Regions from separate parts of the Streptomyces sp. NPDC002730 genome, predicted to be linked through region 2. Evidence: riboswitches for the same ligand, from Rfam matches in the RefSeq annotation. Region 2 holds a riboswitch; the other holds the start of a gene.
The links. Region 2 has a riboswitch for S-adenosylmethionine ahead of ACFYXH_RS18340 (aminotransferase class V-fold PLP-dependent enzyme). Riboswitches for the same ligand answer to the same signal wherever they lie in the genome.
Positions count from the first base shown of each region.

Region 1: another riboswitch for S-adenosylmethionine. It lies ahead of thrC (threonine synthase); the one in region 2 lies ahead of ACFYXH_RS18340 (aminotransferase class V-fold PLP-dependent enzyme).

Region 1 covers NZ_JBIAQG010000003.1:126,285-133,584, reverse strand. The annotation lists gene ACFYXH_RS08880 (peptidylprolyl isomerase) at 1-129, shown strand, start outside; gene groL (chaperonin GroEL) at 259-1,881, opposite strand; gene ACFYXH_RS08870 (cold-shock protein) at 2,236-2,439, opposite strand; gene ACFYXH_RS08865 (MoaD/ThiS family protein) at 2,851-3,126, opposite strand; gene thrC (threonine synthase) at 3,150-4,433, opposite strand; SAM riboswitch class I at 4,451-4,578, opposite strand; gene ACFYXH_RS08855 (glucosyl-3-phosphoglycerate synthase) at 4,742-5,680, shown strand; gene ACFYXH_RS08850 (hypothetical protein) at 5,720-5,974, shown strand; gene ACFYXH_RS08845 (trehalose-6-phosphate synthase) at 6,082-7,300, shown strand, end outside.
Region 2 covers NZ_JBIAQG010000006.1:454,762-462,061, reverse strand. The annotation lists gene ACFYXH_RS18365 (heme-copper oxidase subunit III) at 1-294, shown strand, start outside; gene ACFYXH_RS18360 (c-type cytochrome) at 372-1,181, shown strand; gene ACFYXH_RS18355 (Rieske 2Fe-2S domain-containing protein) at 1,178-2,230, shown strand; gene ACFYXH_RS18350 (cytochrome bc complex cytochrome b subunit) at 2,227-3,855, shown strand; gene trpD (anthranilate phosphoribosyltransferase) at 3,986-5,050, shown strand; SAM riboswitch class IV at 5,159-5,276, shown strand; gene ACFYXH_RS18340 (aminotransferase class V-fold PLP-dependent enzyme) at 5,484-6,899, shown strand; gene ACFYXH_RS18335 (Lrp/AsnC family transcriptional regulator) at 6,976-7,257, opposite strand; gene ACFYXH_RS18330 (rhomboid family intramembrane serine protease) at 7,254-7,300, opposite strand, start outside.

The DNA.
Region 1 (7,300 bases), on a different contig from region 2:
AAGCACGTCGTGTTCGGCGAGGTCGCCGACGAGGACAGCATGGCCCTGGTCAAGAAGATCGAGAGCTACGGATCGCAGAGTGGCCGGACCAAGGCCAAGATCACCATCTCCGGCTCGGGCGTCGCCTGACGAACCTGCGGGACCTGAGCGGCCGAGAGGTCCGGGTCCCCGCGTGACCACGCGCTGAAACGCCCGAAGGCGGCACCCCTGTCAGGGATGCCGCCTTCGGTTGCGTAACCGGGCTTACTGAGCCGAGGCTCAGAAGTCCATGTCACCGCCCGGCATGCCGCCGCCCGCGGGGGCACCGGCCTTCTCGGGCTTGTCGGCGATGACGGCCTCGGTGGTGAGGAACAGCGCCGCGATGGAGGCCGCGTTCTGCAGAGCAGAGCGGGTCACCTTCGCGGGGTCGATGATGCCCTCGGCGATCATGTCGACGTACTCGCCGGTCGCGGCGTTCAGACCGTGGCCGACGGCCAGGTTGCGCACCTTCTCGACGACGACGCCACCCTCGAGACCACCGTTGACGGCGATCTGCTTGAGCGGAGCCTCCAGCGCGAGCTTCACGGCGTTGGCGCCGGTCGCCTCGTCACCATCGAGGTCGAGCTTCTCGAAGACCGAGGTCGCCTGGAGCAGAGCCACGCCGCCACCGGCGACGATGCCCTCCTCGACGGCGGCCTTGGCGTTGCGCACCGCGTCCTCGATGCGGTGCTTGCGCTCCTTGAGCTCGACCTCGGTCGCGGCGCCGGCCTTGATGACGGCCACGCCGCCGGCCAGCTTCGCGAGGCGCTCCTGGAGCTTCTCGCGGTCGTAGTCCGAGTCGGAGTTCTCGATCTCGGCACGGATCTGGTTGACGCGACCGGCAACCTGGTCGCTCTCACCGGCACCGTCGACGATCGTGGTCTCGTCCTTGGTGATGACGACCTTGCGGGCGCGGCCCAGCAGGTCCAGGCCGGCGTTCTCGAGCTTGAGGCCGACCTCCTCGGAGATGACCGTGCCGCCGGTGAGGATGGCGATGTCGTTCAGCATCGCCTTGCGGCGGTCACCGAAGCCCGGAGCCTTGACGGCAACGGACTTGAAGGTGCCACGGATCTTGTTGACGACCAGGGTCGACAGGGCCTCGCCCTCGACGTCCTCGGCGATGATCAGCAGCGGCTTGCCGGACTGCATGACCTTCTCGAGAAGCGGCAGCAGGTCCTTGACCGAGCTGATCTTCGAGTTGACGATCAGGATGTACGGGTCGTCGAGCGACGCCTCCATACGCTCCATGTCGGTGGCGAAGTACGCCGAGATGTAGCCCTTGTCGAAGCGCATACCCTCGGTGAGCTCAAGCTCCAGACCGAAGGTCTGGGACTCCTCGACGGTGATGACGCCTTCCTTGCCGACCTTGTCCATCGCCTCGGCGATGAGCTCGCCGATCTGGGTGTCGGCGGCGGAGATGGAGGCCGTGGAAGCGATCTGCTCCTTGGTCTCCACGTCCTTGGCCTGCTCGAGCAGCGCACCGGAGACGGCCTCGACGGCCTTCTCGATGCCGCGCTTGAGGGCCATCGGGTTGGCACCGGCGGCCACGTTGCGCAGGCCCTCGCGGACCAGCGCCTGGGCGAGGACGGTCGCGGTGGTCGTACCGTCACCGGCGACGTCGTCCGTCTTCTTGGCGACTTCCTTGACCAGCTCGGCGCCGATCTTCTCAAACGGGTCCTCGAGCTCGATCTCCTTGGCGATGGATACACCATCGTTGGTGATCGTGGGGGCGCCCCACTTCTTCTCGAGGACGACGTTGCGGCCCTTGGGGCCAAGGGTGACCTTGACGGCGTCGGCGAGCTGGTTCATCCCGCGCTCGAGACCGCGCCGTGCCTCCTCGTCGAACGCGATGATCTTGGCCATGTGAAGTGGTCCTCCCGGACTGGGGTGGATTCTCCGGACCGCGCTGGCGCCCGCGACGGACGGCCTGCATGCCTTGTGGTTCCTTGCCCCACCCGGCCTGCGGACCTCACCAACCCGGTCCTCGTTGTCACTCTCACTGTCAGAGTGCTAACGCCAATGATTAGCACTCGCCCTAGGAGAGTGCAAGCGACTCTCACGGATCGAAGACCCACGAGCGGACGCGCGAAGGGACCCACGAAGGGACCCGCGAGCGGACCCGGCAGCGGACCCGCGGGCAGACGCACGAGGGGCCCGCATCCCTGGTGGGATGCGGGCCCCTCGGCGTGAGTGCGTCGGTGGCCGATCGCGCCGAGATCAGACGGCGAGCTTGACCATATCCGCCTGCGGACCCTTCTGGCCCTGCGAGATCTCGAATTCGACTCGCTGACCCTCTTCAAGGGTGCGGTACCCGTCCATCTGGATCGCGCTGTAGTGGACGAAAACATCCGCACCACCGTCGACCGCGATGAAGCCGTACCCCTTCTCCGCGTTGAACCACTTGACGGTGCCCTGAGCCATGCCTAACTCCCCTATTACTGGCCCTTGCGCAGGACCGCACTTCGCGGACCCGGGTCAGACCTCCACCCTCCGACAGGAGAGGGTGTGCGCCGGAACGCGTCGACCGCGGCTGAATGTATCTGCCCAACTGCCCTCTGCAACAGGTCAATCCGACGAGAAATCCGAGCACGAGTGAACGGATAATTGAACTGAATTCAATAAATTCCGGGGCAAGTCGGGCCCGGCAAATGGCGCTTAAGAGGCAATTCGAGCGAACTTATTGGCTGCTTCTTGATGGGGCCAGGGCGCATTCTCATATGCGGCCGGCATAAGCAGCGGCGGGGCCTTCCCCAACTGTACCGCGCTCAACCATACAGAATTGCCCCCTCCGCTTCTCTTGCGGAGGGGGCAATTCTGGTGACGCTGCGTAGCTCAGCCGCCGGCGACGGCAGGAATGATCGAAACGCCCGCACCGTCCGGCGTCGCGGTCTCAAGACCCTGCTCGAAACGGACGTCGTCGTCATTCACGTACACGTTCACGAAGCGGCGCAGCTTGCCCTGGTCGTCCAGGACGCGCGCGGCGATGCCCGTGTGGTTCTTCTCCAGGTCGGCGATCACCTCGGAGAGCGTCGCGCCCTCCGCCGGGACCTCGGCCTGACCGCCCGTGTACGTACGGAGAATGGTGGGGATGCGGACGTTCACGCTCATGGTGTTCTGCCTTCCGTAGGTAGTCAGCGGGCCAGGCCGGCGTCGCGGAACGCGTCGAGGCTCGGGCGGATGGTCGCCGTGGGTCCGGTCGTCGGGGCGACCGCGTCGAGGGTCTTGAGACCGTCGCCGGTGTTGAGCACGACCGTGGTGAGCGCCGGGTCGAGCACGCCCTCCTCGATCAGCTTCCGCGTCACGCCCACGGTCACGCCGCCCGCGGTCTCCGCGAAGATGCCCTCGGTACGGGCCAGCAGCTTGATCGCGTCGACGATCTGCTCGTCGTTGACGTCCTCCACCGCGCCGCCCGTGCGGCGCGCGATGTCCAGCACGTACGGGCCGTCGGCCGGGTTGCCGATGGCCAGCGACTTGGCGATGGTGTCCGGCTTCTGCGGGCGTACGACGTCGTGCCCGGCCTTGAAGGCCGTCGACACCGGCGAGCAGCCCTCCGCCTGGGCACCGAAGATCTTGTACGGCTTGTCCTCGACCAGACCGAGCTTGATCAGCTCCTGCAGACCCTTGTCGATCTTGGTGAGCTGCGAGCCCGAGGCGATCGGGATCACGATCTGGTCGGGCAGCTGCCAGCCGAGCTGCTCACAGATCTCGTACGCCAGCGTCTTGGAGCCCTCGCCGTAGTACGGGCGGAGGTTGACGTTGACGAAGCCCCAGCCCTCGCCCAGCGGGTCGCCGATGAGCTCCGAGCAGAAGCGGTTGACGTCGTCGTAGTTGCCCTCGATGCCGACCAGCTCGCCGCCGTACACCGCGGCCATGACGACCTTGCCCTGCTCCAGGTCGTGCGGGATGAACACGCAGGAGCGGAAGCCGGCCCGCGCGGCTGCCGCACCGACGGCGCCGGCGAGGTTGCCGGTGGAGGAGCAGGAGAGAGTCGTGAAGCCGAAGGCGCGCGCGGCCTCGACGGCGATCGCGACGACGCGGTCCTTGAAGGAGTGCGTCGGGTTGCCGGAGTCGTCCTTGATGTACAGGCCACCGGTAACGCCCAGCTCACGGGCGAGATTGTCGGCCTTGACGAGCTTGGTGAAACCGGGGTTGATGTTCGGCTTCTCGGCCACGTCGGCGGGGACGGGCAGCAGCGGGGCGTACCGCCAGATATTGTTCGGACCCGCTTCGATCCGCTTCTTCAGCGCGTCGGGGTCGCCGCTCGGCAGGTCGTACGCGACTTCGAGAGGCCCGAAACACAGGGCACAGGCGAAGATCGGGCCGAGGTCGAAACGCTCTCCGCACTCGCGACACGAGAGCGCCGCGGCGGGACCGAGGTTCACGGGAGTGGTGCTTGCGACAGTCTGAACAGCCATGGAGGCGAGGCCCTTTCTCCTCATCTTCCCCGTGACGCATTTCGTCACGAGACGGAATTGGCACCTTCCCCACCGTGACCTCGCGGTCGGCGGGAGGGTTGCCGGGGCTTCAACGGGCCGTTCCCTCTGCCCCTCTGGATGAGCGGTATTCGATTGTCAGCGTGAGGACCCCCGACATGCGACGGTCATCCGCGTTGTTCAAGACTGTAACCGAAGGCCCGGACGGTTGAGATAGTCGTCCGAACCGCGAGATGAAGATCATGGCCCCTGCCGCTGCCGCGGCGTGGCACAACCAGGGAGTAACGAGCGTGCTGGAAGAGGTGGAGCGCTGGCTGAGCAGGCGTTCCTGGTCCGTGTCCGACCGGCCGCTGCACCAGCTCATCGCTGCCAAGCGCGGTACGACCGTCAGTGTCGTCCTGCCCGCCCTCGACGAGGAGGCGACGGTCGGCGAGATCGTCACCGTGATCCGGCGCGAGCTGATGGAGGCGGTGCCGCTCGTCGACGAGCTGGTCGTCATCGACTCGGGCTCGAGCGACCGTACGGCGGAGGTGGCCGCGGCGGCCGGCGCGCGGGTGGTGCACCGCGACGCGATACTGCCGCGGATACCGGCGGCCCCCGGCAAGGGCGAGGTGCTGTGGCGGTCGCTGATGGTGACCAGCGGCGACATCGTCTGCTTCATCGACGCGGACCTCAGGGACTTCTCGGCGGACTTCGTCTCCGGGATCGTGGGACCGCTGCTGACCGACCCCGAAGTGCAGTTCGTCAAAGCGATGTACGACCGGCCGCTGGGCGATGTGGCAGGTCAGGGCGGCCGGGTCACCGAGCTGGTGGCGCGTCCGCTGCTCAATCTGCACTGGCCGCAGCTGGCCGGGGTCGTCCAGCCGCTCGGCGGCGAGTACGCGGCGCGACGCTCGCTCCTCGAGCGGCTGCCCTTCCCCGTCGGCTACGGAGTGGAGCTGGGCCTGCTCGTGGACGCGCTGCACACGGTGGGTCTTGACGCGCTGGCCCAGGTGGACGTCGGCTCGCGCAAGCACCGGCACCAGGACGGGCAGGCGCTGGGCCGGATGGCCGCGGCGATCTACCGTACGGCTCAACTGCGGCTGTCCCGGGGCCACTTGGTGCGGCCGGCGCTCACGCAGTTCGAGCGCGGCGAGGACGGTTTCGAACCGCGCACCTATCCGGTGGACACGGAGGAGCGGCCGCCGATGCGCGAGATCGGTGAGTACGCGGCGCGTCGCGCGGCATAACCACCAACGCCGTAGCGGTTTGTCCAACACTTCCTACTTATGGGCTTCAGATACAGTACGGGCGCTCCGCGCCGCAGTGCCGGGCTGCCGCGGTTCCTCGGGGCCCTGGCGGTCATCACCACCGTTCTGACCGCCGTGGTCCTCCAGGGACAGGCGATGGCCGACACCGTCGCCCCGGCGAACCGGGGCGACCACAGCTCCGAGCGGCTGTGGCTCCTCGGCGGCCTGGCGCTGAGCCTGACTGCGGCCGGTGTGATCGCGGTCGCCGCCACGCGCGGGCGCCGCAATCACTGAGCGGGCGCCGCAATCACCGACCTGCTCCCGTGAATCACCAATCTGCCGACCTGCCCTTCGGCCGTACGCACGTTTGAGGGTTTGTGCGACGGGCTAGGTTTCGCCACATGGTCTCCGAGCACCCTGCTGCCCAGGTCCTCGTCGCGTCGAACCGCGGCCCGGTCTCGTACACGCTGCGCGAGGACGGCTCGCTCGACGCCAAGCGCGGCGGCGGCGGGCTGGTCTCCGGTCTCTCCGCCATCGGCTCCGAGGCGGACGCCCTGTGGGTGTGCGCCGCGCTGGGCGACGGCGACCGTGAGGCGGTACGGCGCGGGGTCGGCGAGGCCGGGGTGCTGATGCTCGACATCAACCCGGCCGTCCACTCCGACGCGTACAACGGCATCGCGAACTCCGTGCTCTGGTTCGTCCACCATCTGCTGTACCAGACGCCGGTGGAGCCGGTCTTCGACGATGAGTTCCGCCGCCAGTGGGCCTCGTACGAAACCTACAACCGGGCCTTCGCGGACGCGCTCGCCGCGCAGGCGGCTCCCGGTGCGGCGGTCCTGGTGCAGGACTACCACCTGGCGCTGGTGCCCGGCATGCTCCGCGAGCGGCGCCCGGATCTGCGGATCGGGCACTTCTCGCACACGCCGTGGGCGCCCGTCGACTACTTCCGGATGCTGCCCGACGACATCGCCGAGCAGCTGCTGCGCGGCCTGCTCGGCGCGGACCGGACCTGTTTTCTGACCCGGCGGTGGGCGGACGCGTTCGCGGCGTGCTGTACGGAGCTGCTGGGCGCGGACTCCCTGGCGGGCACCCGGATCGGGGTGCACGGGCTCGGCGCGGACGCGGACTTCCTACGGGAGCGCGCACACCGGCCGGATGTGGCGGAGCGGCTGGTGGCGCTGCGCGAAGAGATCGGCGGCACCCCGTCGGCACCCCGGAAGACGATCGTCCGGGTGGACCGCACCGAGCTGTCCAAGAACATCGTGCGCGGCCTGCTCGCCTACCGGCAGCTGCTGGAGTCCCGGCCGGAGTGGCGGGAGCGGGTCGTCCATGTCGCCTTCGCCTACCCCTCCCGGCAGGACCTGGCGGTGTACCGCGACTACACGGCGGCGGTCCAGCGCCTCGCCGACGAGATCAACTCCGGTTACGGGACACCGACGTGGACCCCGGTCGTCCTCCATGTGAAGGACGACTTCGCACGCTCCCTGGCCGCGTACCGGCTGGCCGATGTGGCTCTGGTCAACCCGATCCGTGACGGCATGAACCTCGTCGCCAAGGAGATCCCGGTCGTCTCGGACAACGGCTGCGCGCTGGTGCTGTCGCGGGAGGCAGGGGCGTACG
Region 2 (7,300 bases):
ATGGGTGCGATCTTCATCGGCGGTCAGGTCTTCGAGTACACCGAACTGGTCAAGAAGGACGGCCTCTCGCTGTCCTCCGACCCGTACGGCTCGGTGTTCTACCTGACCACCGGCTTCCACGGCCTGCACGTGACGGGCGGCCTCATCGCGTTCCTGCTGGTACTCGGCAGGACGTACGCGGCGAGGAGATTCACGCACGAGCAGGCAACCGCCGCCATCGTCGTGTCCTACTACTGGCACTTCGTCGATGTCGTCTGGATCGGCCTCTTTGCCACGATCTACATGATCAAGTAACGGCGCAGGCACTCGTTGCCTGAAGCAGACACAGTCCAGAAGCATCGACGCAGAAGATCCTGACACCGGGGTAATCCGTGAAAAAGCTCTCCGCACGACGACGCCATCCGCTGGCGGCGGTCGTCGTCCTACTCCTCGCGCTGGCGGCCACTGGGGGGCTGTACGCCGCGTTCGCACCCGCGGACAAGGCGCAGGCCGATGAAACCGCCCAGTCCCTCGCCATCGAGGAGGGCCAGAAGCTCTACACCGTCGGCTGCGCCAGCTGCCACGGGACCGGCGGTCAGGGGACCTCTGACGGCCCGAGCCTCGTCGGCGTGGGCTCCGCCGCTGTCGACTTCCAGGTCGGCACGGGCCGGATGCCCGCCCAGCAGCCCGGCGCACAGGTGCCGGCGAAGAAGGTCATCTACTCGCAGAGCGAGATCGACCAGCTCGCGGCTTACGTGGCCTCCCTCGGCGCCGGCCCGATCACGCCGACCGAGAAGCAGTACAGCCCGGAAGGTGCGGACATCGCCAAGGGTGGCGACCTGTTCCGTACCAACTGCGCCCAGTGCCACAACTTCACGGGTGAGGGCGGTGCCCTGACGAACGGCAAGTACGCCCCGAACCTTGAGGGCGTGGACCCCAAGCACATCTACGAGGCCATGCAGACCGGCCCGCAGAACATGCCCTCCTTCCCCGACACCACGCTGCCGGAGAAGGAGAAGCAGGACATCATCGCGTACATCAAGACGGTGAACGGCGACGACTCCGAGAGCCCCGGCGGTCTCAAGCTCGGTGGCCTCGGCCCCGTCAGCGAGGGTCTGTTCGGCTGGATCTTCGGTCTGGGTGCGCTGATCGCAGTCGCCATCTGGGTCGCGGCCCACACCGCTAAGGCCAAGAAGTCATGAGCAGCCAAGAGAATCCAGAAGAGAACCTGCCGACAGAGCAGGGCTCCGCGCACGGCGCGGTAAAGGTCGCGGACGATCCGTTCGCGGACCCGGGGCTGCCGGCCCACAAGCCGCGCATCCAGGACATCGACGAGCGGGCCGCCAGGCGCTCCGAGCGTGCTGTCGCCTTCATGTTCACGCTGTCGATGCTGGCCACGATCGGCTTCATCGCCTCGTACGTGATCTTCCCGGTCGACAAGATCGTCTTCATCTTCCCGTTCGGGCATGTGAGCGCGCTCAACTTCTCCCTGGGTATCACCCTCGGTGTGGCGCTCTTCAGCATCGGCGCGGGAGCGGTCCACTGGGCCCGCACCCTGATGTCCGATGTGGAGGTCGCCGACGAGCGTCACCCCATCGCGGCCGAGCCCGAGGTCAAGGCCAAGGTGATGGCCGACTTCGCCGCGGGCGCGGAGGAGTCCGGCTTCGGCCGGCGCAAGCTGATCCGCAACACCATGTTCGGCGCGCTGGCCCTGGTGCCGCTCTCCGGTCTGATGCTGCTGCGGGACCTCGGGCCGCTGCCCGAGCAGAAGCTCCGCAAGACGATGTGGGCCAAGGGCAAGCAGCTCATCAACATGAACACCCATGAGCCGCTGCGTCCCGAGGACATCGCCGTGGGTTCGCTCACCTTCGCCATGCCCGAGGGCCTGGAGGAGCACGCGGAGGACTTCCAGAAGCAGATCGCCAAGGCGGCCCTGATGATTGTCCGGATCCAGCCGGATGAGATCAAGGACAAGCGCGAGCTCGAGTGGTCACACGACGGCATCGTGGCGTACTCCAAGATCTGCACGCACGTCGGCTGCCCGATCAGCCTGTACGAGCAGCAGACGCACCACGTGCTCTGCCCGTGCCACCAGTCCACTTTCGACCTCTCCGACGGCGCCCGCGTCATCTTCGGCCCGGCCGGTCACGCCCTTCCGCAGCTGCGGATCGGTGTGAATGACGATGGAAACCTCGAGGCGCTCGGCGACTTCGACGAGCCCGTTGGTCCTTCCTTCTGGGAGCGCGGATGAGTACTGCGAGCGACGACAAGAACCGCAAGGCGCCCGCAGGTGAGCGGGTCGCCGACTGGGCGGACGGCCGGCTCGGGATCTACTCCCTGGCCAAGGCCAACATGCGGAAGATCTTCCCGGACCACTGGTCCTTCATGCTGGGTGAGATCTGCCTCTACAGCTTCATCATCATCATCCTCACGGGTGTGTATCTGACGCTGTTCTTCCACCCGAGCATGAACGAGGTGGAGTACCACGGCACGTATGTCCCGATGCAGGGCATCCGGATGTCCGAGGCGTATGCCTCGACCCTGGACATCAGCTTCGACGTCCGCGGTGGTCTGCTGATCCGGCAGATCCACCACTGGGCGGCGCTGATCTTCGTCGCGGGCATGCTCGTGCACATGATGCGCGTCTTCTTCACGGGCGCCTTCCGCAAGCCGCGCGAGATCAACTGGCTCTTCGGCTTCCTGCTGCTGGTGCTCGGTATGTTCACCGGCTTCACCGGCTACTCGCTCCCGGACGACCTGCTCTCCGGTACAGGTGTGCGCTTCATGGAGGGCGCGATCCTGTCGATGCCGATCGTCGGCACGTACCTGTCGATGTTCCTGTTCGGCGGTGAGTTCCCGGGCGGTGACTTCGTCGCCCGGTTCTACTCGATCCACATCCTGCTGCTGCCGGGCATCATGATGGGCCTGCTGGTGGCGCACCTGATCCTGGTCTTCTACCACAAGCACACGCAGTTCGCGGGCCCCGGCCGGAACAACAAGAACGTCGTCGGCATGCCGCTGCTGCCGGTCTACATGGCCAAGGCCGGAGGCTTCTTCTTCCTGGTCTTCGGTGTCATCTCGGTCATCGCGGCCATCGCCTCGATCAACCCGATCTGGGCGCTCGGCCCGTACCGCCCGGACCAGGTCTCCACCGGCGCCCAGCCGGACTGGTACATGGGCTTCTCCGAGGGCCTGATCCGTGCGATGCCCGGCTGGGAGATCAATTTCGCGGGACACACGCTCGCTCTGGGTGTGTTCGTACCGCTGATGATCTTCCCGCTGATCCTGGTCGCGATCGCGGTCTACCCGTTCATCGAGTCCTGGATCACGGGGGACAAGCGCGAGCACCACATCCTGGACCGCCCGCGCAACGCCCCGACCCGTACGGCTTTCGGTGTGGCCTGGCTGACCTGGTACGTCATTCTGTTGATCGCCGGTGGCAACGACTTGTTCGCCGTCTTCTTCCACCTGTCGATCAACAGCATCACCTGGTTCGCCCGGATCGCCTTCTTCGTCGCCCCGGTCATCGCGTTCGTCATCACCAAGCGGATCTGCCTGGGTCTGCAGCGGCGTGACCACGACAAGGTGCTGCACGGGCGGGAGTCCGGCATCATCAAGCGGCTGCCGCACGGTGAGTTCGTCGAGATCCACGAGCCGCTCTCGCAGGGGCAGCTGCACACGCTCACCGCGCACCACCAGTACACGCCCGCCGAGATCGGCCCGACGGTCGACGAGAACGGTGTCGAGCGCAAGGTGAGCCGCCTGCAGAAGCTCAGGGCCAAGCTCAGCAAGAGCTACTACGGCGAGGGGAACCAGATCCCCAAGCCGACCGGCGAGGAGTACCAGGAGATCACCAGCGGCCACGGCCACCACTGATCGCCCTTAACGATCCGAGCTGATCGCCACAGCGGGAGCCCCGTCCATTCGATGGACGGGGCTCTTCGCCGTCTGCGGGGCTGGATAGGGTGGACCCATCCCTATTCGGCTGTGGACCCTGGAGTGGACCATGAACGTTGTGACCCCGGTTGGCGGCGACAGCGTGGCGGACCTCTCCTGGCCCCGCGTACTCGAAGCTCTCCTCAGCAACCGTGACCAGGGCGCCGACGCCACCGCCTGGGCCATGGACCGCATCCTCAGCGGCGAGGCGACCAACGCCCAGATCGCCGGTTTCGCGGTCGCGCTGCGGGCCAAGGGCGAGACGGTCGAGGAGATCTCCGGTCTCGTACGGACCATGTACGAGCACGCGAACCTGATCGAGGTGCCGGGCCCCAGCGTCGACATCGTCGGCACGGGCGGTGACGGCTCCAAGACCGTGAACATCTCCACGATGTCCGCGATCGTCGTCGCCGGAACGGGCGCGAAGGTCGTCAAGCACGGAAACCGTGCCGCGTCATCGGCGAGCGGCGCCTCCGACGTACTGGAGAAGCTCGGCGTCAATCTCGAGCTCACCCCGCAGCGGGTCGTCGAGGTCGCGGAAGAGGCGGGCATCACCTTCTGCTTCGCGGTGAAGTTCCATCCGGCGCTGCGGCATGTGGCGGCCGCCCGCAAGGAGCTGGGTATCCGCACCACGTTCAACTTCCTCGGCCCACTCACCAACCCGGCGAGGGTGAAGGCCCAGGCCACCGGCGTCGCGGACGCCCGGATGGCGCCGATCATGGCCGGGGTGCTCGCCGAGCGCGGCTCCTCGGCGCTGGTCTTCCGCGGCAACGACGGTATGGACGAGCTGACCACGACGGCCACCTCCCGGGTGTGGGTGGTACGCGACGGGGCGGTGCGCGAGGAGGCCTTCGACCCGCGGGACGTCGGCATCGACATGGTGCCCGTGGAGGCCCTGCGGGGCGCGGACGCCTCGTACAACGCCGATGTCGCGCGACGGCTGCTGAGCGGCGAGGGCGGGCCCGTACGGGACGCGGTGCTGCTCAACGCGGCTGCCGCTCTGGTGGCGCTGGAGCCGACGGACCGCAGCCTGAACGAGCAGCTCGCGGCGGGCATTGCCAAGGCCGCCGCTTCGATCGACTCGGGCGCGGCCAAAGCGGCACTCGAGCGGTGGATCGCCGCCAGTAACGCCTGAGAACGCCTGAGCCCGCAGTGGCGCGACGCAAGGCGCGGTTCCTTTCCCTGTCTCAGGAACTGGACCGCGCCTTGCGCGTTGTGAGCCGTATGGCAGGATGCTCTTCAAGGTCATGAGTGACAGCGATTTAGGCCCCGGCTCGCTGTCCGGCAACCCTCCGTCCGTGGCGGGGTGCCCCGGGTGAAGACCAGGCCGTAGGCAGAGAGGTCTACGGCAAGCGCGGACCCCTGCACACCCTGGGGTCCTGGTCCTCAAGGGAGCAGTCTCGTGAGCAAGCGAATGCGATAGGGCTGATCAGCCCCTTCTTCAGCAGACCCTCACATCACGCGATCGCCGTGACATGCGAGGGAAATCCCCGTACACAGAGCCTTCAGCTGGCTGCCGTGCGGGTTCGTCGAAGCCATTCCGCCTTGTCCTGCCGGGAGATACCGCCATGTCCGCACGCCCGAACACCGTTGAGACCGCCACCGCCTCCGCTGCTTCCTCCGAGTCCGCCGACCCCGTCTGCGCAGCGCCGCTTCCGGTCCTCGGCCGCGATGTGACCGTTCCGCTCGTCACCGGCGGCGAGGTCACGTACGCGGCCCTCGACTACGCGGCGAGCGCCCCGGCCCTGCAGCGGGTGTGGGACGACGTGGCCGCCTACGCCCCGTACTACGGCAGCGTGCACCGCGGCGCCGGGTACCTCTCGCAGCTCTCCACCGACCTCTTCGAGAACAGCCGCGCGACGGTCGGGGAGTTCCTCGACTGCCGCGCCGGCGACCAGGTCGTCTTCACCCGCTCCACCACCGACTCGCTGAACCTGCTGGCCGCCGCGCTCCCCGCCGACTGCCAGGTCTTCGTCTTCGAGACCGAGCACCACGCCTCGCTGCTGCCGTGGCGCGACGCCCGGGTGACCTACCTGAACGCGCCGCGTACGCCGGCCGAGGCCGTCGGGACGCTGGAGCGCGCGCTCGCCGACCGCACCGCATCCGTCGACGAGGAGTACGGGCCCGCCCTGGTCTGTGTGACCGGAGCGTCGAATGTCACCGGTGAACTGTGGCCGGTCAAGGAGCTGGCGGCCGCTGCCCACGCCCATGGCGCGCGGATCGTGCTCGACGCCGCCCAGCTCGCGCCCCACCACCCGGTCTCCGTACAGGAGTTGGACGTCGACTGGGTCGCCTTCTCCGGGCACAAGCTGTACGCGCCGTTCGGCTCGGGTGTGCTCGCGGGGCGCGCGGACTGGCTGCAGGACGCGGAGCCGTACCTCGCGGGCGGCGGTGCGTCCCGCAAGGTCGCCCGGCGTACGGACGGCGGCGTGGACGTCGACTGGCACACCACGGCCGCCCGGCACGAGGCCGGTTCACCGAACGTCATCGGCGTGTACTCCATCGCCTCCGCCTGCAAGGCGCTCACCGAGGCAGGCTTCGACAGCCTCGTCGCCCGTGAGCAGCAGCTGGTCGCCAAGGTCCGTACCGGTCTGGCGGAGGTGGAGCAGGTCAAGGTGCTCTCGCTGTTCGGGGACGACGCGCCGCGCGTCGGCGTCATCTCCTTCGTCGTCGAGGGCTGGAACAGCTCGCACTTCGCGGCCGCGCTCTCGGCGGAGTACGGCATCGGGGTACGGGACGGACTCTTCTGCGCCCACCCGTTGGTGCGGACCCTGCTGGGCAGCGACCCGCAGGACCCGGGCGAGTGCGGCGCGCCGGAGGCCGAGCCGGGCGAGCGTTCGCTCAACGCGATCCGGGTCAGCTTCGGCGCCGGTACGCCGGACGAGCATGTGGAGCGTTTCGTACGGGCGGTGAAGGAACTCGTCAGCGACGGTGCGCAGTGGAACTACCGCACGGAGGACGGCCGCTGCGTCCCGGCCGTCTGAGCCCGGCCGTCTGAGCCCGAACGGACGACGAAGCCCCCGGACCGGCCGGTCCGGGGGCTTCGTCGTGTCGCAGGCGTTACGCGTCGAGGCCGATCGCGAAGGCCGCCTCGAGGTCGTGCTGCGAGTACGTACGGAAGGCGACGTGTGTGTCGGTCCCCTCGACGCCCGGGATCTTGCTGATCCGGCCGGGGATGACATCCGCGAGATCGTCGTGCTTGGCCACCCGCACCATGGCGATGAGGTCGTACGTACCGGTGACGGAGAAGACTTCGCTGACGCTGTCCAGCGCGGCGATCGACTCGGCGATCTCGGGGATCCGGTCCACGCTGGTCTTGATGAGCACGATCGCGGTGATCACGGTTGGCTTTCTCCCTCGGTGGCCGCTGCTTGGGCCTTCACTC